2 regions of the Enterobacter sp. K510 genome follow, and region 1 is predicted to be linked to the other one. Evidence: predicted binding sites of a transcription regulator. Region 1 holds the regulator's gene; the other holds the start of a gene.
What was found. The regulator LexA, encoded in region 1, represses DNA repair genes until DNA is damaged. The targets are predictions, from matches to a motif close to TNCTGTATGTACATACAGNA.

Region 1 (12,284 bases):
AAATTAAATGACTTTCCGGCCTGATAAACGCGATCCATCAGCACCTCTTGCGCCCGCTCCTGGGTGAGCTGGTTGGTGCTGCTGTAGTTGGTGAAGGCGATGGCGATGGTACAGACCAGCGGGAACAATACGAACAGCCCCATACCCGCCACGCCAGGATAGACATAGCGCCAGGCGTAGGTTTTGCGATTCGCGAAAATATACAGGCCAGCAGAGCTTAAAATCAGCGTCATGATGGCAAACAGGTACTCCCCCTGGGCGTACATTAAAACCACAAGCCAGGCCACCAGCAGGCCGAGCAGGGCGATGGTTGCCCATTTTACGATCTCGCTTTGCCACCAATGACTCTTTCTAACGACATCCATGGGGATTCATCCTCTACCACTGTGAAAACCTGTAGGCCGGATAAGACGCATGGCGTCGCCATCCGGCAACTGCGCCTGATGGCGCTGCGCTTATCAGGCCTACATTTATTACTTACTTAGTTACACGGGCCTGTGCATCTTTCAGCGCGGCGTCAACGGTCTGGCGACCGCTGGCAGCGTTGATCACTGCGGTGCGTACGGCATACCAGAAGGCCGACATCTGCGGCACGTTCGGCATGATTTCACCGGTCTGCGCGTTTGCCATGGTGGCGGCAATGCGCGGATCCTTCGCTAACTGATCCTGATAGGATTTCAGGGCCACCGCGCCTAACGGCTTGTCTTTGTTCACTTCCGCCAGGCCATCGTCCGTCAGCAGGTAGTTTTCCAGGAACTCTTTCGCCAGTTCTTTGTTCGGGCTGGCGGCGTTAATGCCTGCGCTCAGTACGCCAACGAACGGCTTAGAGGCTTTGCCTTTGAAGGTCGGCAGCATGGTCACGCCGTAGTTCACTTTGCTCTTGTCGATGTTTGCCCATGCCCACGGCCCGTTGATGGTCATCGCGGTATCGCCTTTGTTAAAGGCGGCTTCGGCGATGGAGTAATCGGTATCCGCGTTCATGTGTTTGTTTTTGATCAGATCTACCAGGAAGGTCAGACCCGCTTTCGCGCCCGCGCTGTCGACGCCGACATCTTTCACGTCATACTTGCCGTTTTCATACTTGTACGCATATCCACCGTCGGCGGCGATCAGCGGCCAGGTGAAGTACGGCTCCTGGAGGTTGAACATCAGCGCGCTCTTACCTTTCGCCTTCAGCTCTTTATCCAGCGCCGGGATCTCTTCCCAGGTTTTTGGCGGATTCGGGACGAGATCTTTGTTGTAAATCAGGGAGAGGGCTTCAACAGAAATCGGGTAGGCGATGATCTTGCCGTTGTAACGCACCGCATCCCAGGTGAACGGGAAGAGTTTGTCCTGGAAAGCTTTGTCCGGGGAAATTTCCGCCAGCAGGCCTGACTGCGCGTAGCCGCCAAAGCGGTCGTGCGCCCAGAAAATAATGTCCGGGCCATCACCGGTGGCCGCCACCTGCGGGTATTTCTCTTCCAGTTTATCCGGGTGTTCAACGGTCACTTTGATGCCAGTGTCTTTCTCGAATTTTTTACCCACTTCGGCCAGGCCGTTATAGCCTTTATCGCCGTTGATCCAGATAACCAGCTTACCTTCTTCAATTTTGGCGAGAGCCGGTGCGGTCAGCATCATCGTCGCGATCGCGGATAATGCCAGAATGCCTGCGCCAGTTTTGATTTTCATAAATCCCGTCCTTTTTGGTGATGTGCTCTGACGATGTCGAACACAGGTACACAGAGGTGGCTTAACGGGTCTTAGTCTCCTGGTTTGGCAAGCGCTTCTCATCCTCCTGCGCCCTACGCCCCACCCCTCCTTTGTGTGATCTGCTTTGCATAAAACCCAGTTATGCGGGGCAGCGCACACAAAAACCCCGCCATTTTTGCAATCGCCATCACGAATTTCGCTGCAGCACGGAACTTGTGGGGGCAGAGCCGGTCGCCTCATCCTCCCGTCTCCTCCCCCATAAAAAAGCGAAGGGTGGAGGATCCACCCGCGCAATCAATCCCGCATAGTCCCCGCATCTTGAAGGTTTCAGCGTAGTAACAAAGGGAGAAGGGCATGGCGAGCGTGCACTTGCGCAAGGTAACGAAAGCCTGGGGCGACGTAGTCGTTTCGAAAGACATCAACCTCGACATTAATGAAGGCGAGTTTGTGGTGTTTGTCGGGCCGTCGGGCTGCGGTAAATCGACACTGCTGCGCATGATTGCCGGGCTGGAAACGATCACCAGCGGGGATTTACTGATTGGCGATACCCGCATGAATGACATCCCGCCCGCCGAGCGCGGCGTCGGCATGGTGTTCCAGTCGTATGCGCTCTATCCGCACCTGTCGGTGGCGGAGAACATGTCCTTTGGTCTGAAGCTGGCGGGCGCCAAAAAAGAGATGATTAACCAGCGGGTTACCCAGGTGGCGGAAGTGCTGCAACTGGGGCATCTGTTGGATCGTAAGCCGAAGGCGCTCTCCGGCGGTCAGCGTCAGCGTGTCGCCATTGGCCGTACGCTGGTGGCCGAGCCGCGCGTCTTCCTGCTGGATGAACCGCTGTCCAACCTCGACGCCGCGCTGCGCGTGCAGATGCGTATCGAGATCTCCCGCCTGCACAAGCGGCTGGGACGCACGATGATTTACGTGACCCACGATCAGGTCGAAGCGATGACGCTGGCCGACAAAATCGTGGTGCTGGACGCCGGGCGCGTGGCGCAGGTCGGCAAACCGCTGGAGCTGTATCACTACCCGGCAGACCGCTTTGTGGCGGGCTTTATCGGTTCACCGAAGATGAACTTCCTGCCGGTGAAAGTGACCGCAACGGCGATCGATCAGGTGCAGGTGGAACTGCCGAACCGCCAGCAGGTCTGGCTGCCGGTGGAGAGCAGCGACGTGCAGGTCGGCGCCAATATGTCCCTTGGCATTCGTCCGGAACACCTGCTGCCCAGCGATATCGCCGATGTCACGCTGGAAGGCACGGTGCAGGTCGTCGAACAGCTGGGCCACGAAACGCAAATTCATATTCAGATCCCCGCCATCCGTCAAAACCTGGTCTACCGCCAGGCTGACGTGGTGTTGGTAGAAGAGGGTGCCACATTCGCTATCGGCTTGCCGCCGGAGCGTTGCCATCTGTTCCGTGAGGATGGCACCGCTTGTCGTCGGTTGCACAAAGAGCCAGGCGTTTAAGCATTCCCATAACTTACACAAAATCATTCAGGGTGCATCGAGGCGGCAAGAGAATGAATCCCCGGGAGCGTACATAAGTACGTGACTGGGGTGAATGAACGTAGCCAACAAAGAGGCAACCTGAATGATGAAGTGTAAAAAGAAAAGCAATGCTCTCAGGAGATAGAACGATGATTACTCTGCGCAAACTTCCACTGGCTATCGCCGTTACAGCAGGCATTCTGTCTGCTCACGCTGGCGCGGTCGACTTCAAAGGTTATGCCCGTTCTGGTATCGGCTGGACCGGTAGCGGCGGCCCGCAACAATGCTTCCAGGCAACTGGCGCACAGTCCAAATACCGTCTCGGTAACGAATGTGACACTTACGCCGAAATCAAATTAGGCCAGGAAGTATGGAAAGAGGGCGATAAGAGCTTCTATTTCGACTCCAACATTGCCTATAACTCCTCACAGCTGAACGACTGGGAAGACAGCAATACCCCGGCGATCCGCGAATTCAACGTTGTGGGTAAAAACCTGATCGATTCTCTGCCAGGCGCGAACATCTGGGCCGGTAAGCGCTTCTATCAGCGTCATGACGTGCACATGATCGACTTCTACTACTGGGATATCTCCGGTCCGGGCGCAGGTCTGGAAAACATTGACGTTGGTATCGGTAAACTTTCCTTCGCTGCAACCCGTTCTACGGAATCCGGCGGTTCTTCCGCATCGGCAGAGCGCGATCCGGTGACGGGTGAAAGAACTTATAACAACGATGTGCCGAACGACGTGTTCGACGTGCGTTTAGCAGGTCTGGAAACTAACACCGACGGCGTACTGGAACTGGGCGTTGACTACGGTCACACCAACCTGCCGGACAACTACACGCTGCGTCAGGGCGGCTCGAAAGATGGCTGGATGTTCACCGCTGAACATACCCAGAGCATGATGAAAGGCTTTAACAAGTTTGTGGTGCAGTACGCCACCGACTCAATGACCTCCAACGGCAAAGGCCGTCCGGAAGGCGGCAGCATCAATAACGATGGCAGCATGATCCGCTTGCTGGATCACGGTGCGATCACCCTGGCCGATCGCTGGGATCTGATGTACGTCGGTATGTATCAGGATATCGACCGTGATGACAACAACGGCACCCGCTGGTGGACCGTGGGCGTGCGCCCGATGTTCAAATGGACGCCGATCATGAGCACCCTGCTGGAAGTGGGCTACGACAACGTGAAATCACAGCGTACCGACGACACCAACAACCAGTACAAAATCACCCTCGCGCAACAATGGCAGGCTGGCGACAGCATCTGGTCCCGCCCGGCTATCCGCGTATTCGCCACCTATGCGAAGTGGGATGAGAAATGGGGTTACGCTAACACCAACGCGGATACCGCTGCCGGTTATACCAGTGGTTTAGCGTACAACGATACCTCCGCCCGTACCTTCAGCCGTGGCGACAACGACGAAGTGACCTTCGGCGCGCAGATGGAAATCTGGTGGTAATCCCCCGTTAACCTGACGTAATGACCAAAAGAGGGGCGCAAGCCCCTCAACCCTTTGGGTGACGCGCGCTATTGCCTGGCAACCGTGGCACCTGTGAATTCAGAGGTGAAAACAATGAAAATGAAAAAAAGTCTCGTCGCATTCTGTCTGAGCGCCAGCCTGCTGGCGGCATGCCCGCTTTCCGCGCTGGCGGACGTCAACTTTGTTCCACAAAACACCAGCAGCGCCCCGGCTATTCCGGCGGCGGAGCTGCAAAAACTGACCTGGACGCCGGTTAACCAGTCCAAAGCCCAGACCACCACAGTAGCGGCCGGCGGACAAACCATTAACGTGCCGGGGATCAGCGGCCCGGTGATCGCCTGGAGCGTGCCGGCCAATATCGGTGAACTTACGCTGACGCTGACCAGCGAAGTGGATAAACAAACGCAGGTCTTTGCGCCGAACGTGCTGATCCTCGATCAGAACATGACGCCATCCGCTTTCTTCCCGAGCGACTATTTCACCTATCAGGAACCGGGCGTGATGAGCGCCGATCGGCTGGAAGGCGTGATCCGCCTGACGCCTGCGCTGGGTCAGCAAAAAATCTACGTGCTGGCCTTTACCCGCGATCAGGATTTGCAAAAGACCACCAAACTGATCAACCCGGCGAAAGCCTATGCCAAAGGCGCGGGTAACGCGATCCCGGATATTCCCGATCCGCTGGCGCGCCACGTCACCGATGGCAAGCTGACGCTGAAAGTGAAAACCAACAGCGGCTCCAGCGTGCTGGTCGGCCCGCTGTTTGGCTCCTCCGGCCCGGATCCGGTGACGGTGGGCAATACCGCCGCCCCGGCAACCGCTTACAACGCACCGGCTGCACCTGTTGCTGCGCCAGCCCCGGCACCAGCTCCGGCAGTGAAGAAAGAGCCGGTGCTGAACGAAACCGAAAACTACTTTAACCAGGGTATCCGTCAGGCCGTCGCCAAAGGCGAGATCGACAAAGCCCTGAAATTGCTCAACGAAGCAGAAAGCCTCGGATCTAAAACTGCCCGTTCAACCTTTATCAGCAGTGTAAAAGGCAAGGGGTAATTCACCCCGCAATGCTGATTTTGCTGTTTGGTGCGCCTTAACGGGCGCACCTTTTTTTGCGCCCCGCGCACGCTGTTGCGTATCTGTTACGCTTTTGCAAAGGACATGAACTTTGCCCGCCCGTCTGTGCCGGTTCTGCGATACAATACTTTTACGTTTTGTACCGGAGAGTAAGGCATGTCACACCCTGCGCTAACGCAACTGCGTGCGCTGCGCTACTTTGACGCAATCCCCGCGCTGGATCCGCAACTGCTCGACTGGCTGTTGCTGGAAGATTCCATGACCAAACGTTTTGAGCAGCAGGGCAAACAGGTGAGCGTGACGCTGATCCGTGAAGCCTTTGTCGCGCCGGATGAGATCCCTGAGGAGCTGCCGCTGCTGCCTGCGGAATCACGCTACTGGCTGCGGGAAATTTTACTCTGTGCCGATGGCGAACCCTGGCTTGCCGGGCGCACGGTGGTGCCTGAATCCACCCTCAGCGGGCCGGAGCTGGCGCTGCAAAAGCTGGGTAATACGCCGCTCGGTCGTTATCTCTTTACCTCGTCTACGCTTACCCGTGACTTTATTGAAATTGGGCGTGAGGATACGCTGTGGGGACGCCGCTCCCGTCTGCGTCTGGGCGGGAAGCCGTTACTGCTGACGGAACTGTTTTTGCCGGCATCGCCGTTGTACTAAGAGGAAGATAAAATGGAGTGGAGTCTCACTCAGGATAAGCTGCTGGCCTTTCACCGCTTAATGCGCACCGATAAACCCATCGGCGCGCTGTTACTGTTATGGCCCACGCTGTGGGCGTTATGGGTCGCCACGCCGGGCGTGCCGCCGCTGTGGATCCTGGCGGTATTTGTCGCGGGCGTCTGGCTGATGCGCGCGGCGGGCTGCGTGGTGAACGATTATGCCGACCGTAAAATCGACGGCCACGTGAAGCGCACGGCAAACCGTCCGATGCCCAGCGGCGCGGTAACGGAAAAAGAGGCGCGCACGCTGTTTGTGGTGCTGGTGCTGCTGGCCTTTGTGCTGGTGCTGACCCTGAACCTGATGACCATTGCGCTCTCGGTGGCGGCGCTGGCGCTGGCCTGGGTTTATCCGTTTATGAAACGCTACACCCACTTACCGCAGGTGGTGCTGGGCGCGGCCTTTGGCTGGTCCATACCCATGGCGTTTGCAGCGGTGAGTGAGTCCTTACCACTGAGCTGCTGGCTGATGTTTGTCGCCAACGTCTTATGGGCAGTGGCCTATGACACGCTCTATGCGATGGTTGACCGCGATGACGATCTGAAAATCGGCGTCAAATCGACGGCCATTCTGTTCGGGCGTCACGACAAACTGATCGTCGGCCTGTTGCAGGTAATAGTGCTGGCGCTGATGACCGCCGTCGGCTGGCTGAATGGGCTGGGCTGGCCTTACTATGCGTCGATAGCAGTAGCTGGTGCGCTCTTTATCTATCAGCAGTGGCTGGTGGTGAACCGCGAACGCGAGGCCTGCTTTAAAGCCTTTATGAACAATAACTACGTGGGTCTGGCGCTGTTTTTAGGGCTGGCGGTGAGTTATCTGCTGTAAATAAAAAAGGCCGGGAGGCGGTGACGCCTTACCTGGCCTGTGATTCTGTGCGTGTTTGTAGGCCCGGCAAGCAAGCGCCGCCGGGCATTACGTTATACCGCGTCCGTCTGACTGGTTGCGCTCTCAATCGTTAAGCGCACATCAGAGGTCACCAGATCGGCGAGCAGCTGATAAACCTGCAAGGTTTTCGCCGGATCCGCATCCCCCGTATCGCTGATATAACCCTCGTCACGCAGCGTCAGCACCAGCGTACTGAACACCGCCTTATCGAAGAACTCCGGCGCGTTAATACCGTGCAGCACCGACAGACGCTGCGCCAGCGTGCGGCTCTCTTTTTCCAGCGTACTGCGGTTGATGGACGGGTTCGCGCTCAGCAGCCAGAAGGTGATGGCATAGCGTTGCAGCGTTTCACGGGCGCCGGCCGCCAGCAGTTGCAGCGTGCGGGAGCGTGACGGATTGATATGCAGACGATCGTCTTTATCAATGATCAGCCCCTGGCGCAGCAGTTCGGTGGTCAGGGTATCCAGTACCTCTCCTAACGCCTCTTTTTCCCAGCGCAGGAACAGCTCGGCTTTCAGCATTGGATACAGCGCTTCAACATGACGCAGCATCTCCTCGCGGGAGATATGGCGATGCTGGGTAATGATAGCCGCCATCAGGGAAGGCAGAACCAGCATATGCGCGATGTTGTTACGATAGTAGGTCATCAGCACCGCCTGCTCGCGCGGCAGAATGATGATGTCGCCGATGGTATCTTTCTCGACTTCAAACTTGTTCATTTGCAGCGCGTGATCGATAAGCCCGGACGCGGTGCTGGCCGGAACGGTGGCGTCTTCTGAATAAGGCGCATTGCGCAGCAGATCCAGATAACAATCCAGCTGCTCGGTCAGCTGTTCGCGGGTCAGCGAACGCTGGCGTGACGCCAGCAGCGCCGTCGAACACAGGTTCATGGCGTTCGCCGCACCGGCGTTGTTAATGCGCACCATCAGCTCGGCGGCGATGGTATTCACCGTCGGCGTCAGCCACGCCGGGCGCACCGCTTCAATAGGATCGATCGCTTCGCGCCACTCCGGCACATGCTGATTGAGATACGCGTTCAGCGGGATCGGCTCGCCAAAGTTCACATAACCCTGGCCCAGATTACGCAGCTTGCTTAAGCCACGCACCATCTGCATCAGGTTCTCTTTCTCTTTGGTCGCGCCGCGCAGCTCTTTGGCGTAAGTGCCCACTTCCATCACGTGCTCGTAGCCGATGTAAATCGGCACTAACGTAATAGGACGGGTGCCGCCGCGTAACATCGCCTGAAGGGTCATCGACAGGGTGCCGGTCTTCGGATCGAGCAGACGCCCGGTACGGGAACGACCGCCTTCCACAAAGTACTCCACCGAATAACCCCGGCTGAACAGCTCGCCGAGATACTCACGGAACACCGTGGAATAGAGCTTGTTGCCCTTGAAGGTACGACGGATAAAGAACGCGCCCAGGCGGCGGAAAATCGGCCCGGCGGGCCAGAAGTTCAGGTTAATACCGGCGGCGATATGCGGCGGCACCAGCCCCTGGTGGTAAAGCACGTAGGAGAGCAGCAGATAATCCATGTGGCTGCGGTGGCAGGGCACATAGACGATCTCGTGACCGTCGTGGGCCAACTGACGCACGCGCTCGGCGTTGTGGACGTTGATCCCCTGATACAGCCGGTTCCAGGTAAAGCTCAGAATGCGGTCAGAGACGCGGATCATTTCATAGGAGAAGTTCGCCGCAATCTCTTCCATCAGGGCGACGGCATTTTGCTGTGCCTTTTCATGGGAGATCTTTTTGCTGCGCGCTTCGTCTTCCACCGCGCGGGCAATGGCTTTTGAGGCCAGCAATTTATTGAACAGATCCTGACGCGCAGGCAGGCGCGGGCCGACCGCGGCCAGACGCTGGCGGGCAAAATGCATCCGCGCGACACGCGCCAGTTTCTGGGCGATAATTTTGTCAGTGCCATGTTCGGTGGCCATGCGGCGCAGCGAAACCGGCGGCGAGAAGCGCACAAAGCTGTCGCGTCCCAGCCAGGAGATAGCAAAGAATTTCTGTACGCCGTTCAGCATACGCAGCGGCGGGTTGACCTCGCCTTTCTCTCGACCCGGCGAGCGGCCAAACATCACCGACACCGGTACCATTTGCACGTCCAGATCGGGGTGGCTGCGGTGCAGATCGAGGTAATCATGGAACAGCTTGATCGACTCTTCCTTCGGCGTGTACCAGGTGAACACGCGGGGCCCGCTGTGAATAAAGATATAGCGCGGCAGCAGCGTGCCGTCGATTTCGAGTGGCTCCAGCGGATCGGGCAGATCGTTTGCCAGACACTGCGCGCGCAGGGTCAGTAAATCTGCCTTCGAGTTGTACGGTAAGACGTACATAATAGGGCGTGAGGTATCAAGTCCCAGTTCCTGGGCAGGTTCTGCCGGAATGGGCTTGCTTTTTACCAACGCGCCTAATGGTAAATTAAGTAATTTGTAGTAAATTCGTGGCCAGCCGGACATATACGATGTGAAGCCTCTGGTTAATAATCCTGTTGCGCCGCAAGAATATCAGAAAGCGCGCGTAAATTCTGTTGTACCAAGGTCTGCTTGCATAGACATTGACGCTAATTACATAAAAAGGTTCTTTTGATGGCCAATAATACCACTGGGTTTACTCGCATCATAAAAGCAGCAGGGTACTCCTGGAAAGGCGTTCGCGCCGCCTGGATCAACGAAGCGGCGTTTCGTCAGGAAGCGGTAGCGGTGATCCTGGCGATTGCCATTGCCTGCTGGCTGGACGTGGACGCTATCACGCGCGTGCTGCTGATCGGCTCGGTAGCGCTGGTAATGATAGTGGAAATTCTGAACAGCGCGATTGAAGCGGTGGTGGACCGTATCGGCACGGATTTTCATGAACTTTCCGGGCGCGCAAAGGATATGGGCTCGGCGGCGGTGCTGATGTCCATCCTGCTGGCGCTCGCCACCTGGGGCATGCTGTTGTGGTCGCATTATCGATAATGCTCGCATAAATCGACAAACTCCGCTGTTTTGCTCAAAATTCGATTCCAAATTTTACTTTGCCTGTATATACTCACAGCATAACTGTATATGCAACCAGGGGGCGGTATGAAAGCTTTAACGGCCAGGCAGCAAGAGGTGTTTGATCTCATTCGGGATCACATCAGCCAGACAGGCATGCCGCCGACGCGTGCGGAGATCGCGCAGCGCTTGGGGTTCCGTTCCCCGAACGCGGCTGAGGAACACCTGAAAGCGCTGGCGCGCAAAGGCGTACTGGAGATCGTTTCCGGCGCGTCCCGCGGTATTCGTTTACTGCTTGAAGATGTTGACGGACTGCCGCTGGTCGGGCGTGTCGCGGCAGGTGAACCGCTGCTGGCGCAGCAACACATTGAAGGCCATTATCAGGTCGATCCCAATCTCTTTAAACCCAATGCAGACTTCCTGCTGCGCGTTAGCGGCATGTCGATGAAAGATATCGGCATTATGGACGGCGATCTGCTGGCGGTGCACAAAACCCAGGAAGCCCGCAACGGCCAGGTCGTGGTCGCGCGTATTGACGATGAAGTGACCGTTAAGCGGCTGAAGCGTCAGGGTAATACCGTGCAGCTGCTGCCGGAAAACAGCGAGTTTTCTCCTATCGTGGTTGACCTGCGCGAGCAGAGTTTCACCATCGAAGGGCTGGCCGTCGGCGTGATCCGCAACGGTGAGTGGCTCTAATCTCTTCTTTCCACGCGGCGGCAACATCATGATTGCCGCCGCGCGTCCGTTTCCCTTCTGGTAATTCAACGTGGCCTTTCTGACGACTTCCGACAAAGCGTTGTGGCGTCTTGCGCTGCCGATGATTTTTTCCAATATCACCGTGCCGCTGTTGGGGCTAGTGGATACCGCAGTCATTGGTCATCTCGACAGCCCGGTTTATCTGGGCGGCGTGGCGGTTGGCGCCATGGCCACCAGCTTCCTGTTTATGCTGCTGCTTTTTCTGCGCATGAGTACCACCGGCTTTACCGCCCAGGCCTTTGGCGCAAAAGATCCTCACGCCCTGGCGCGGGCGCTGGTGCAACCTTTACTGCTGGCGCTGATCGCCGGTTTCGCCATCATCCTCTTTCAGACCCCGCTGATTAATCTCACTCTGCACATTGTGGGCGGCAACGACGCGGTGCTGGAGCAGGCGCGGCGTTTTCTGGAGATCCGCTGGCTGAGCGCCCCGGCATCGCTGGCGAACCTGGTGCTGCTCGGCTGGCTGCTGGGTATTCAGTATGCCCGCGCGCCTGTGGTGCTGCTGGTGGTGGGCAATGTGCTGAACATCGCCCTCGATTTATGGCTGGTGATGGGGCTGCACATGAACGTGCAGGGGGCGGCGCTCGCCACCGTTATTGCGGAATACGCCACTTTTGTGGTCGGCCTGCTGATGGTGCAGCGCGGGTTGCGTCGCCGGGGGATCAGCCTGGCGATGCTGAAGACCGCCTGGCGCGGCAATATACGGCGGCTGCTGGCGCTTAACCGCGACATCATGCTGCGCTCGCTGCTGCTTCAGCTGTGCTTTGGTTCCATTACCGTGATGGGCGCGCGTCTGGGTGGCGACATCGTGGCGGTGAACGCCGTGCTGATGACGCTGCTGACTTTTACCGCCTACGCCCTGGATGGTTTTGCCTATGCGGTTGAGGCCCATTCCGGGCAGGCCTATGGCGCGCGCGATGGCAGCCAGTTGCTCAGCGTCTGGCAGGCGGCCTGTCGGCAGTCGGGGATAGTGGCGCTGGCGTTTGCGCTGGTGTACGCGCTGGCCGGTGAGCAGATTATTTCGCTGCTGACCTCCCTGCCGGATCTGCAACGGCTTGCCGGGCACTATCTTGGCTGGCAGGTGATTTTACCGATCGTGGGGGTATGGTGTTATCTGCTCGACGGCATGTTTATCGGCGCCACCCGCGGGACGGAGATGCGTAACAGTATGGCCATCGCCGCCGCCGGTTTTGCCCTGACGCTGCTTACCGTACCGCTG
Region 2 (12,284 bases), on a different contig from region 1:
CGGGGCGGTGAAAGCCTTCGGCTCGCTGGAAGCGGTCTGGGGCAGTCGGGTGATGAATCCCTGGCTGCCGCCGGATCAGCAAAGCAGCGTGCTGAAGGTCAGCGTGCTGGAACATCATCCGCATTATGCGATGACCGCGCTGGCGCTGGGCGATCAGCATTTATGGGTCAACAGGCTGGATCGCCCGTTGCAGTCCACGCTGCGCATACGTATTCAGGCGACGGATGTTTCGCTGGTGCTGCAGCCGCCGCTAAACAGCAGCATTCGTAATATCCTGCGCGCGAAGGTGTTGCAGTGTCTGGACGATCAGGGGCAGGTTGAAGTGCAACTGGAGGTGGGCAGCCGGACGATCTGGGCGCGCATCAGCCCGTGGGCCAGGGATGAACTGGCGATCAAACCCGGCCTCTGGCTGTACGCGCAAATCAAAAGCGTGTCGATAACCGCCTGATCACAACAGATGTTTGTAGAGGTATTCGGCGATAGTCTCAGTGCTGTTATCGCCGATCACCACGTCCGCCCGCGCTTTAACCTCATCATCGGCATTGCCCATAGCGACGCCGGTGCCCGCCGCTTCCAGCATACTGATGTCATTATAGTTATCGCCAAAGGCGATCACGTCCTGCATGGACAGACCCTGCGCCGCCACCCACTGGGCAAGGCGTTTGCCTTTACTGTTGCCGCGCCGGGCGATATCCACCTGATCGTGCCATGAACGCTCGCACTCCAGCCCCAGCGTCTGCTCCACATGCAGCGCGAAGGCATTTAACTTATCGCTGTTTTCATCGGTCAGGGCGAATTTCCAGATGGCTTCCACCTCCTGCGCCGTCTGTTTCAGGGAGGCCACCTGCGTGAAGGTCGGGCGCTGGGCTTCCGGTAGGTTCAGCGCCCAGTTGCGGGTGCGGATCACATGGCCGGTGGGCTTTTCATACACCATCGCATCGTCAACATACATCAGGGCGTGCACCTCATGCTCATTCAGCATATCTATCAGTTGCAGCGCCTGATCGACCGGCAGCGGATCGGACTCCAGCACCTTTTTTGCATGATAATCATACAAGTAAGTGCCATTACAGCAAATTGCAGGTGTATCCAGCGCCAGTGCCTGATAAAAAGGATGGATGGCAACATGATGGCGACCGGTCACGATAATTAACTGATACCCGGCGGCTTTCGCACGGTTCATCGCCTCAAGCGTGGCGGGAAGCAGGGTTTTGCCGGGGGATAGTAAGGTGCCGTCTAAATCAAGAGCGATAACGCGCGAGGTCATGTCGTATTCCATATGAATGATGAGAAATCAGCTGCCGGAATGGTACACCCGATACGCGGGTGGACAAAATGCACGCGCAGAAATCCAGCATTCCCTGTTAAAAAAGACTATCCTGGTAATCTACTTCACTGCTTTGTGATCAAGGAGAATTCATGAAACAAACCGTTTATACCGCCAGCCCGGAAAGCCAGCAGATCCACGTCTGGCGTCTTAATCCGGAAGGCGCGCTGACGCTGGTCCAGGTTGTTGATGTGCCGGGGCAGGTACAACCGATGGTCGTAAGCCCGGATAAACGCTTTTTGTACGTCGGTGTGCGCCCGGAATTTCGCGTGCTGGCGTACCGCATCTCAGCGGAAGACGGCGCGCTGACCTACACCGCCGAAGCGCCGCTGCCGGGCAGCCCAACGCATATCTCCACCGATCACAGCGGTCGCTTCCTGTTCAGCGGCTCCTATAACGCGGGCTGCGTCAGCGTGACGCGTCTGGATGACGGTATTCCGGGTGAAACCGTGACGGTCGCTGAAGGGCTGGAAGGCTGCCACTCCGCGAATATCTCCCCGGACAACCGCACGCTGTGGGTCCCGGCGCTGAAACAGGATCGTATTTGTCTGTTCTCGCTGGGCGAAGATGGTTCGCTGACGGCACAGGAGCCGGGAGAAGTGAAAACTGTGGAAGGGGCCGGTCCGCGCCATATGGCGTTTCACCCGAACCAGCAGTTCGCTTACTGCGTGAACGAGCTGAACAGCAGCGTCGATGTCTGGCAGCTTAGTAACCCGCACGGCGAGATCGAATGCGTACAGACGCTGGATATGATGCCGGCCGATTTCGCCGATACCCGCTGGGCGGCGGATATTCATATCACCCCGGACGGACGTCATCTGTATGCCTGTGATCGTACCGCGAGCATTATCACCGTGTTCAGCATCTCGGAAGACGGCAGCGTGCTGGCGATCGAAGGCTATCAGCCGACGGAGACCCAGCCGCGCGGCTTTAACATCGATCACAGCGGTAAATTCCTGATTGCTGCTGGGCAGAAGTCACACCATATCGCGCTGTATGAAATCAGTGGCGCGCAGGGCTTACTGGAAGAGAAGGGCCGTTATGCGGTCGGCCAGGGCCCGATGTGGGTGGTGGTTAACGCGTACTAAACCGGACGAAAAAAAAGCCCGCCATCTGGCGGGCTTTTTTATTACTCATAGGTTACTGCTTCGGCTCTGCCACAACCTGACTGCCCACGCCGCGGTTGTTGAACTCCCACATGCGGTTGAACTGCGCATCGTTCAGATCGCGCGTCACGTTGCCTTTGTCATCCACGCTGCCGGTGTTACCCGCAAAGGCGCGCTGCGTACCTGCGGCCGCGGCCCAGGGTTTCGCCACGTTAAAGCCTTCGTTGATCACGCTGTCGCGGATCACTACCTGACCGTTGGTCGCGGAGTCAATATCCAGCGAGCGGCCCAGCTGCGCCACGCCTTCACCGGCGGCGCTGAAGCGGCTGTTCACTGCCAGGAAACCGTAGAAGATGTTCGCCTGAGTAGCCGGCGCGAAGACATAGCCTTCCTGCTGGGTGCGGGAATTCACTACGCGGAAATCGGTGTTATCAAAGACCACCGCGCCGCGACCGGCAACCAGATCCACATCGCCCTCAACGTAGCTGTCTTTCACCAGCGTACGGGTCTGACGATCGGTACGCAGGGTATTATCCACGCTGCTGTTGGTGACGAAGAAGGTGTTCTGGCGACCCAGAATGTTCACCTTGTTGATCTGCACTTTATCGCCATCGCTGCGCAGAGCCACCGCCTGGTGGTTACCCGCGTCGACGCTGTCGCCCAGGCTGTTCTGGATGGTCAGGTTTTGCAGTTGCAGGCCATTGTTCTGTGACCAGACGACCGCCGAGCACATCACGCCCACGGTGGCGTTACGCTTGCTCTGACAGGCGTCAAACATGTACCAGGCAGGTTTACCCGGCATATATTTCCCGGCCGGATTCACCAGACGACGCCAGGTGTTGGTGTCCATTTCGGAATCCACTGCAAGGCCGATTTTCACGTCCAGCGGCTTTTCGCCAGTGCCGTACAGCGTCAGGCTGCCCGGGGCGGCCGGAATATACACGGTGCCTTCGTATTCGCCCGGCAGAATCGCAATGTACTGGCGCTCGCTGGTGTGTTTATTGATAGCCGCATCCACGGCGGCCTGGATGGTGGTGTGCGTTACACCGGCAGTGCCAGCCGGGCCGACGACAAAGTTCGCCTGTTCCGGCAGACGAATGCCGGACGGACTCCATGGCGCGGCGTTCGGATCCATAGACGCGAAATAGCGCGCCGGGACAAAATTCTGTGCTTCATTCGCAGACAATACCGGACGGGAGGCAGTCCCCGGCGCGGCTTGCGTGGAAGGTTGTTGGTCCGGTGGCGTTGAGCTGCATGCAGTCAGTGTCACGCCAAAAGCCAGTGCCAGCGTCAGACGGGAAACCGAAAATGTGTTCAAGGGATGCTCCAGGCTATCAGGTTAAAATGAATTCCTTAGAAGCCTGCTTTTTTATACTAAGTTGAGCGAAACGGGAAGCCGATTGTTTAAATCGGCTGCAATATCCCGAAATATTTACCCAATTTTGCACGCCGCCCGTTATGGCAGGAAATGTTCCGGCTCCCGAACCGCATCGCACACCGCCCGCGTCAGCTGCGTCAGCTGTTGCGGGGTGATGATATAAGGCGGCATCAAATAGATCAGCCGACCGAATGGCCGCACCCATACGCCGCGTGACACAAAGAAGCGCTGCAAGGCCGCCATATTGACCGGCTGGCGGGTTTCGACAACGCCGATCGCGCCCAGTACCCGCACGTCCGCCACCGCATCCGCCTCACGGATCTCTGCCAGTTCACGGATTAACTGGGTTTCGATAGCCGCCACCTGTTCGCGCCAGTCGCCGCTCTCCAGCAGTTGCAGGCTGGCATTCGCCACCGCGCAGGCCAGCGGATTACCCATAAAGGTAGGGCCGTGCATAAAACAACCCGCCTCGCCGTTGCTGATGGTTTCTGCCACTGCGCGGGTGGTCAGGGTGGCGGAGAGCGTCATGGTGCCGCCGGTCAGCGCCTTGCCGAGGCAGAGAATATCCGGCGCAATACCAGCGTGTTCGCAGGCGAACAGTTTGCCGGTGCGCCCGAAGCCGGTGGCGATCTCATCGGCGATCAGCAGAATGCCTTCGCGATCGCACATCTTACGGATACGTTTTAACCACTCCGGGTGATACATTCGCATCCCGCCCGCGCCCTGCACGATGGGTTCAAGGATCACCGCGGCGATCTCGTGACGGTGCGCCGCCATCAGCCGGGCAAACGGCACCATGTCCAGTTCATCCCATTCGCCGTCAAAACGGCTCTGCGGCGCAGGGGCAAAGAGGTTATCCGGCAAATATCCCTGCCACAGGCTGTGCATGGAGTTATCCGGATCGCATACCGACATCGCGCCAAAGGTATCGCCGTGATAGCCATTGCGGAAGGTGAGGAAACGCTGGCGCGGCTCGCCTTTCGCCTGCCAGTACTGCAACGCCATCTTCATCGACACTTCAACCGCCACCGAGCCGGAATCCGCCAGAAACACGCACTCCAGCGGCTCCGGCGTCATCGCCACCAGCCTGCGGCATAAATCCACCGCGGGCTGATGGGTAATGCCGCCGAACATCACATGGGACATCTCATCAATCTGCGCTTTCATCGCCGCATTGAGCTGCGGATGGTTATAGCCGTGGATCGCCGCCCACCAGGACGACATGCCGTCCACCAGTCGTTCGCCTGTCGCCAGATGCAGCTCACAGCCTTGGGCAGACTGCACCGGGTAGACCGGCAGCGGGGTGGTCATGGAAGTGTAAGGATGCCAGATATGGCGCTTATCAAAGGCGAGATCGTTCGGTGTCATAATCGACTTGTAAACCAAATTAAAAACATTTAGGTTTACGAGTCTACACCAAATCAAAACGTAACACACCTTTGGAGACGCCCCATGGCTCACCGCTGGACTTTGTCGCAAGTCACCGAACTCTTTAATAAACCGCTGCTCGATCTGCTGTTCGAGGCGCAAACCGTACACCGTCAGCATTTCGACCCGCGTCAGGTGCAGGTCAGTACGCTGCTGTCGATCAAAACCGGCGCCTGTCCGGAAGACTGCAAATACTGCCCGCAAAGCTCGCGCTATAAAACCGGGCTGGCCACCGAGCGCCTGATGGAGGTGGAGCAGGTGCTGGATTCGGCCCGTAAAGCCAAAGCGGCCGGTTCGACACGCTTCTGCATGGGCGCGGCGTGGAAAAACCCGCACGAGCGCGATATGCCCTATCTGGAGCAGATGGTGCAGGGCGTGAAGGCGATGGGGCTGGAAGCCTGCATGACGCTCGGCACCCTCGAAGACAGCCAGGCGCAGCGCCTTGCCGCCGCCGGGCTGGATTACTACAACCACAACCTCGACACCTCGCCGGAATTTTACGGCAACATCATCACCACCCGCACCTATCAGGAGCGTCTCGACACCCTGGATAAAGTGCGCGATGCGGGGATCAAAGTCTGCTCCGGCGGTATCGTGGGCTTAGGTGAAACCGTCACCGATCGCGCCGGTCTGCTGCTGCAACTGGCGAACCTGCCGACGCCACCGGAAAGCGTGCCGATCAACATGCTGGTGAAGGTGAAAGGCACGCCGCTGGCGGATAACGACGACGTGGACGCTTTCGATTTTATCCGCACCACCGCCGTGGCGCGCATCATGATGCCCACCTCCTTTGTGCGCCTTTCCGCCGGGCGCGAGCAGATGAATGAGCAAACCCAGGCGATGTGCTTTATGGCCGGCGCGAACTCCATTTTCTACGGCTGCAAACTGCTGACCACGCCGAACCCGGAAGAGGACAAAGACGTGCAGCTGTTCCGCAAGCTGGGCCTCAATCCGCAGCAAACCGACGTCATCAATGGCGATAACGAGCAGCAGTATCAGCTTGAACAGCAACTGCGTAACGCCGACACCGACCAGTATTACAACGCGGCGGCGGTATGAGCTGGCAGACGCGCATCGATACGGCGCTCGACAAACGTCGCGCGGCGCAGGCGCTGCGCACCCGGCGCGTGATGGAGCAGGGGGCCGGGCGCTGGCTGACGCACGACGGCGAGCGCTTTTGTAACTTTTCCTCCAATGACTATCTGGGCCTCAGCCAGCATCCGCAGGTGATCCGCGCCTGGCAGCAGGGCGCGGAACGCTATGGCGTAGGCAGCGGCGGCTCCGGGCATGTCAGCGGCTACACCGTGGCGCATCAGGCGCTGGAAGCGGAACTGGCGGACTGGCTGGGCTACCCGCGCGCGCTGCTGTTTATCTCCGGTTTCGCCGCCAACCAGGCGGTGATCGCCGCGCTGGCGGGTGAGGATGACCGGCTGGTCGCCGACAAGCTCAGCCACGCCTCGCTGCTGGAAGCAGCGGCCTTAAGCCCGGCGCAGCTACGGCGCTATGCGCACAATGACGTGCAAAGCCTGACGGGGCTGCTGGATAAGCCCTGCGCCGGACAACAGCTGGTGATCACCGAAGGGGTGTTCAGCATGGACGGCGACAGCGCGCCGCTGGCGGAGATTGCCGCCGCCGCGCAAAGTGCGTCCGCCTGGCTGCTGGTGGATGACGCCCACGGCACCGGCGTCACCGGGCCGGAAGGACGCGGCAGCTGTCACGCCGCAGGGATCCGCCCGGAACTGCTGATCGTCACTTTCGGCAAAGGTTTTGGCGTCAGCGGCGCGGCCGTATTGTGCAGCGAGGCGCTGGCCGATTACCTGGTGCAGTTTGCCCGCCATCTGATTTACAGCACCGCCATGCCGCCCGCCCAGGCGATGGCCATCAGCGCCTCGCTGGCGGTGATCCGCCAGGCCGACGGCGCTGCCCGGCGGGAAAAACTCGGCGCGCTGATTGACCGTTTTCGCGCAGGCGCGCAGGCGCTGGATGTCAGCATGACCGCGTCACAGAGCGCCATTCAGCCGCTGATCGTCGGCGATAACGCCCGGGCGCTGGATCTGGCCGCGCGGCTGCGGCAGGCAGGCTGCTGGGTGACGGCGATCCGCCCGCCCACCGTGCCGCCGGGCACCGCGCGTTTGCGGCTGACCCTGACGGCAGATCATGAACCGCAGGACATTGATCGTTTGCTGGAGGCGCTGCATGACGCCGGTGAATAAACCTGCGGTCGCCGCCGCCTTTGGCCGCGCCGCTCAGGGCTACACCCGCCACGACCAGTTACAGCGGCAAAGCGCGGAGCTGCTGCTGGCGATGACCGGTGAACGATCCGTTGAACGGGTGCTCGACGCCGGTTGCGGACCGGGAACCCTCAGCCGTTACTGGCGTGAGCAGGGCGCGCAGGTGACTGCGCTTGATCTCTCCGCGCCCATGCTTGACGAAGCCCGCCGCCGGCAGGCCGCGCATCACTACGTGCTGGCAGATATTGAGGCTATGCCCTTTGACCACGCGCAGTTTGACCTGGCGTGGAGCAATCTGGCGGTGCAGTGGTGTGACGATCTGCATCAGGCATTAAGCGAACTTTATCGCGTAGTGCGTCCCGGTGGCGCGGTGGCCTTTACCACGCTGGCGGCAGGCTCCCTGCCGGAGCTGAATCAGGCCTGGCAGGCGGTGGATCATCACCCGCACGCCAATCGTTTTTTACCGCCGCAGCAGCTGACCGACACGGTGAGTCGCTGGCACGGCCGCAGCGGGATCGCGCATATCACGCTGGATTTTGACGATGCGCTCAGCGCCATGCGTTCGCTGAAGGGCATCGGCGCCACGCATCTGCATGAAGGGCGTCAGGCCCAGGCGCTGACCCGCGGACAACTGCAACGCCTGCAGCTGGCGTGGCCGCAACGCGCGGGACGCTATCCGCTGACTTATTCACTTTTCTGGGGAGTAATTGAACGTGACTGAACGCTATTTTGTCACCGGTACGGACACCGAAGTGGGGAAAACCGTCGCCAGCTGCGCGCTGTTGCAGGCGGCAACCGCGCGGGGAAAACGCACTGCGGGTTATAAACCTGTGGCCTCCGGCAGCGAGATGACCCCGGACGGGCTGCGCAACAGCGACGCGCTGGCCCTGCAACGCCACGCCAGCCTGACGCTGGACTATGAGGCGGTGAATCCCTATATCTTTGCCGAGCCGACCTCGCCGCATATCGTCAGCGCCGATCAGGGGATCCCCATTGATTTTGGCGTGATGTCAGCAGGCTTACGCGCGCTTGAAACACAGGCGGACTGGGTGCTGGTGGAAGGCGCTGGCGGCTGGTTCACGCCGCTGACAGAACGCCAGAGTTATGCGGACTGGGTGAGACAGGAAGCGCTGCCGGTAATACTTGTGGTTGGCGTAAAGCTCGGCTGTATTAACCACGCGATGCTTACCGCGCTGGCGGTGCGTCAGGCGGGGTTACGGCTGGCAGGCTGGATCGCCAACGACGTGCAGCCGCCGGGCAAACGTCATGCGGAGTATCTGGAAACGCTGCGACGCGTGCTGCCCGCCCCTTTTCTGGGGGAGATCCCCTGGCTGGCAGACGCGCCGCTGGAACGGCAAAACGGTCATTATCTTGATCTCAGCGGTCTTGATCCTGCGTCATCCAGTGGGAAATAAGCTGGTCATCTAACTGATGCACATGCCCCTGCGCCACGTTGCGCCCGCGATGCAGCAGGCAGAAGCGGTCGGCAACGCGGCGGATAAACGACAAATGCTGCTCCGCCAGCAGGATGGTCATGCCGAGATCCTGATTCAGCCTGACCAGTAAATTACCGAGCTTATGGATAAAGGCCTGGCCCGCGCCCCGCGTCGGTTCATCAAGGATCAGCAGGCGCGGCTGGGTGACGAGCGCGCGGGCCAGTGCCAGCTGATACTGGTCGTCTTCGGACAAGCCCGCGCCCTTTACCTGGCGCAGCGCGTACAGTTCCGGAAAGAGATCGTAGATCGCCGGTGTCACCGCACAGCCCGGCTCGCCTGCCGCCAGCATCGCAATATGCAGATTTTCCTCGACCGTCAGCTGGGAAAAGATCCGCCGATCCTGCGGCACATAACCAATCCCCATCGCCGTGCGGTGCGCCGCCGTCACCTGTAACAGATCCAGCGGCGGGGCGCTGGCTTCCTGCCAGATAATGCTGCCGCTCTCTATGGGCAAATTGCCGGTGATACAGTTCACCAGCGTGGTTTTACCCATCCCCTGTAAGCCCATCACCGTGGTACAGGTGCCGGGCACTAAATCTAAATCCACGTTCCACAGCGTATGCTGATCGCCGTAATACTGATTTACTGCGCGTAGACGTAACATCGGGCTTCTCCTGTTGCTGGGGGCTGCTGGCACTTACTCTGTAAACGAGATGTTGCAAAACACTTGCCACCTCCAACAAAAGTCGTATTTTTCGGAGCAGGATGAACAAAAAGACGGGAATTTACCGCACGCTGAGATTACCGCAGAAAATCCTGCACGCTGTGAGTGCGTGGCAGGCGAAAAAGGTGCATCAGCGGAGCGGTTTGGTCACCGAATCGCCAGGCTTTTACCCGACGGCACACTTTGTTCCACGCAAAATTTAGTGATAAAAATTTTTTGTTATTGCCGTCTGGCCTGAAATCGGGAATTTGCTGAGCGGCAGGGGATATGGCCTGGCGGGAGTTATCCACTATTCCTGTGGATAACCATGTGCATTAGAGTTAGAAAACACGTGAGAAGCGAGAGTTCATGCGGCCTGGACATGAATTGATGCGAAACGCGGCTTTTCAGTATATTTATTTAATATCAATAACTTGTATAAAAGCAATGCCTGTAAAAAAAGTGTCACTGACTGCCACAAAACTTTCATGACATCACTTGACAAATGTTAAATAGGAAAACTTTTTGGGGATAACCTTTTTAGCGCAGCGTTTTATGCCGCAGGCAGGATAAAGTCCCGCCCGTTGTGCGCGCAGGTTTACGCTTCCACTTTCATAAACTAGCCCGATACTGGTTTTTCATCCAGTATTTTTTATTGGCAAAAATCGCCGTCGCGAGTAAAATTAATCACCTGCCCGCTCATTCCTCCACCAGGTAGCCGTTCATGAGTAAACCGTTCAAACTGAATTCTGCGTTTAAACCTTCTGGCGATCAGCCAGAGGCCATCCGTCGCCTGAAAGAAGGGCTGGAAGACGGACTGGCGCACCAAACCTTGCTGGGGGTAACCGGTTCAGGGAAAACGTTCACCATCGCTAATGTGATCGCCGACCTTCAGCGTCCGACCATGGTGCTGGCGCCTAACAAAACCCTGGCCGCGCAGCTCTATGGCGAAATGAAAGAGTTCTTCCCGGATAACGCCGTGGAGTATTTCGTCTCCTACTACGATTACTACCAGCCGGAAGCCTATGTGCCGAGCTCTGACACCTTTATCGAAAAGGATTCGTCGGTGAACGAGCACATCGAACAGATGCGTCTGTCGGCGACCAAAGCGCTGCTGGAGCGTCGTGACGTGGTGGTGGTGGCTTCCGTATCGGCCATTTACGGTCTGGGCGATCCTGACCTGTATCTGAAAATGATGCTGCATCTGACCACCGGTATGATCATCGATCAGCGCGCCATCGTGCGCCGCCTGGCGGAGCTGCAGTACACCCGTAACGATCAGGCGTTCCAGCGCGGCACCTTCCGCGTGCGCGGCGAAGTGATCGATATTTTCCCGGCGGAATCCGACGATATGGCGCTGCGCGTCGAACTGTTCGACGAAGAGGTGGAGCGCCTGTCGCTGTTTGATCCGCTTACCGGGCATGTGGAATCGTCTATCCAGCGCTTTACCGTGTATCCGAAAACGCACTATGTAACGCCGCGCGAACGTATCGTGCAGGCGATGGAAGAGATCAAAGTCGATCTCGCCGACCGCCGTCAGACCCTGCTTGCTAATAATAAACTGCTGGAAGAGCAGCGCCTGACGCAGCGCACCCAGTTTGACCTCGAAATGATGAACGAGCTGGGCTATTGCTCCGGGGTGGAAAACTACTCCCGCTACCTTTCCGGTCGCGGGCCGGGGGAAGCGCCGCCAACGCTGTTTGACTATCTGCCTGCGGATGGCCTGCTGGTGGTGGACGAATCCCACGTCACCATCCCGCAGATCGGCGGCATGTACCGTGGCGACCGCGCGCGAAAAGAGACGCTGGTGGAATATGGCTTCCGTCTGCCGTCGGCGCTGGATAACCGCCCGATGAAATTTGAAGAGTTCGAAGCCCTGGCGCCGCAGACCATCTACGTGTCGGCGACGCCGGGTCCTTACGAGCTGGAAAAATCAGGGGAAGATATTGTCGACCAGGTGGTGCGTCCGACCGGCCTGCTGGATCCGATTATCGAAGTGCGCCCGGTGGCGACCCAGGTGGACGATCTGCTTTCCGAGATCCGCAAGCGCGTCGCCATCAACGAACGTGTGCTGGTCACCACGCTCACCAAACGTATGGCCGAGGATTTGACCGAGTACCTCGAAGAGCACGGCGAGAAGGTGCGTTATCTGCACTCAGATATCGATACCGTGGAGCGTATGGAGATCATCCGCGACCTGCGTCTTGGCGAATTTGACGTGCTGGTGGGCATTAACCTGTTGCGTGAGGGGCTGGATATGCCGGAGGTGTCGCTGGTGGCGATCCTTGATGCCGACAAAGAAGGCTTCCTGCGTTCTGAACGCTCGCTGATCCAGACCATCGGTCGCGCGGCGCGTAACGTTAACGGTAAAGCCATTCTCTACGGCGACCGCATCACCGCGTCGATGGCAAAAGCCATCAGCGAAACCGAACGTCGCCGCGAGAAACAGCACCAGTACAACATCGAGCACGGCATTACGCCGCAGGGTCTGAACAAAAAAGTGGTGGATATTCTGGCGCTGGGCGAGAACATCGCGAAAACCAAAGCGAAAGGCCGCGGTAAGTCCCGCTCGCCGGTGGTGGAAGAGAGCCTGGAACGCCTGCTGACGCCAAAAGCGATGCAGCAGAAGATCCACGAACTGGAAGCGCAGATGATGCAGCACGCGCAAAATCTGG

Region 2: a site for LexA is predicted at 10,238-10,257, ahead of uvrB (excinuclease ABC subunit UvrB). Genes of this name have one in related genera too.

Annotation. Positions count from the first base shown of each region.
Region 1 is NZ_JBNRLQ010000009.1:25,579-37,862, forward strand. It holds gene malF (maltose ABC transporter permease MalF) at 1-365, opposite strand, end outside; gene malE (maltose/maltodextrin ABC transporter substrate-binding protein MalE) at 478-1,668, opposite strand; gene malK (maltose/maltodextrin ABC transporter ATP-binding protein MalK) at 2,044-3,153, shown strand; gene ACQUTD_RS16015 (maltoporin) at 3,324-4,643, shown strand; gene malM (maltose operon protein MalM) at 4,758-5,711, shown strand; gene ubiC (chorismate lyase) at 5,889-6,386, shown strand; gene ubiA (4-hydroxybenzoate octaprenyltransferase) at 6,399-7,268, shown strand; gene plsB (glycerol-3-phosphate 1-O-acyltransferase PlsB) at 7,361-9,790, opposite strand; gene ACQUTD_RS16040 (diacylglycerol kinase) at 9,920-10,288, shown strand; gene lexA (transcriptional repressor LexA) at 10,397-11,005, shown strand; gene dinF (MATE family efflux transporter DinF) at 11,076-12,284, shown strand, end outside.
Region 2 is NZ_JBNRLQ010000011.1:85,823-98,106, forward strand. It holds gene modC (molybdenum ABC transporter ATP-binding protein ModC) at 1-448, shown strand, start outside; gene ACQUTD_RS18350 (pyridoxal phosphatase) at 449-1,267, opposite strand; gene pgl (6-phosphogluconolactonase) at 1,420-2,415, shown strand; gene ACQUTD_RS18360 (putative acyl-CoA thioester hydrolase) at 2,468-3,751, opposite strand; gene bioA (adenosylmethionine--8-amino-7-oxononanoate transaminase) at 3,890-5,179, opposite strand; gene bioB (biotin synthase BioB) at 5,264-6,298, shown strand; gene bioF (8-amino-7-oxononanoate synthase) at 6,295-7,452, shown strand; gene bioC (malonyl-ACP O-methyltransferase BioC) at 7,436-8,191, shown strand; gene bioD (dethiobiotin synthase) at 8,184-8,885, shown strand; gene ACQUTD_RS18390 (ABC transporter ATP-binding protein) at 8,848-9,570, opposite strand; gene uvrB (excinuclease ABC subunit UvrB) at 10,334-12,284, shown strand, end outside.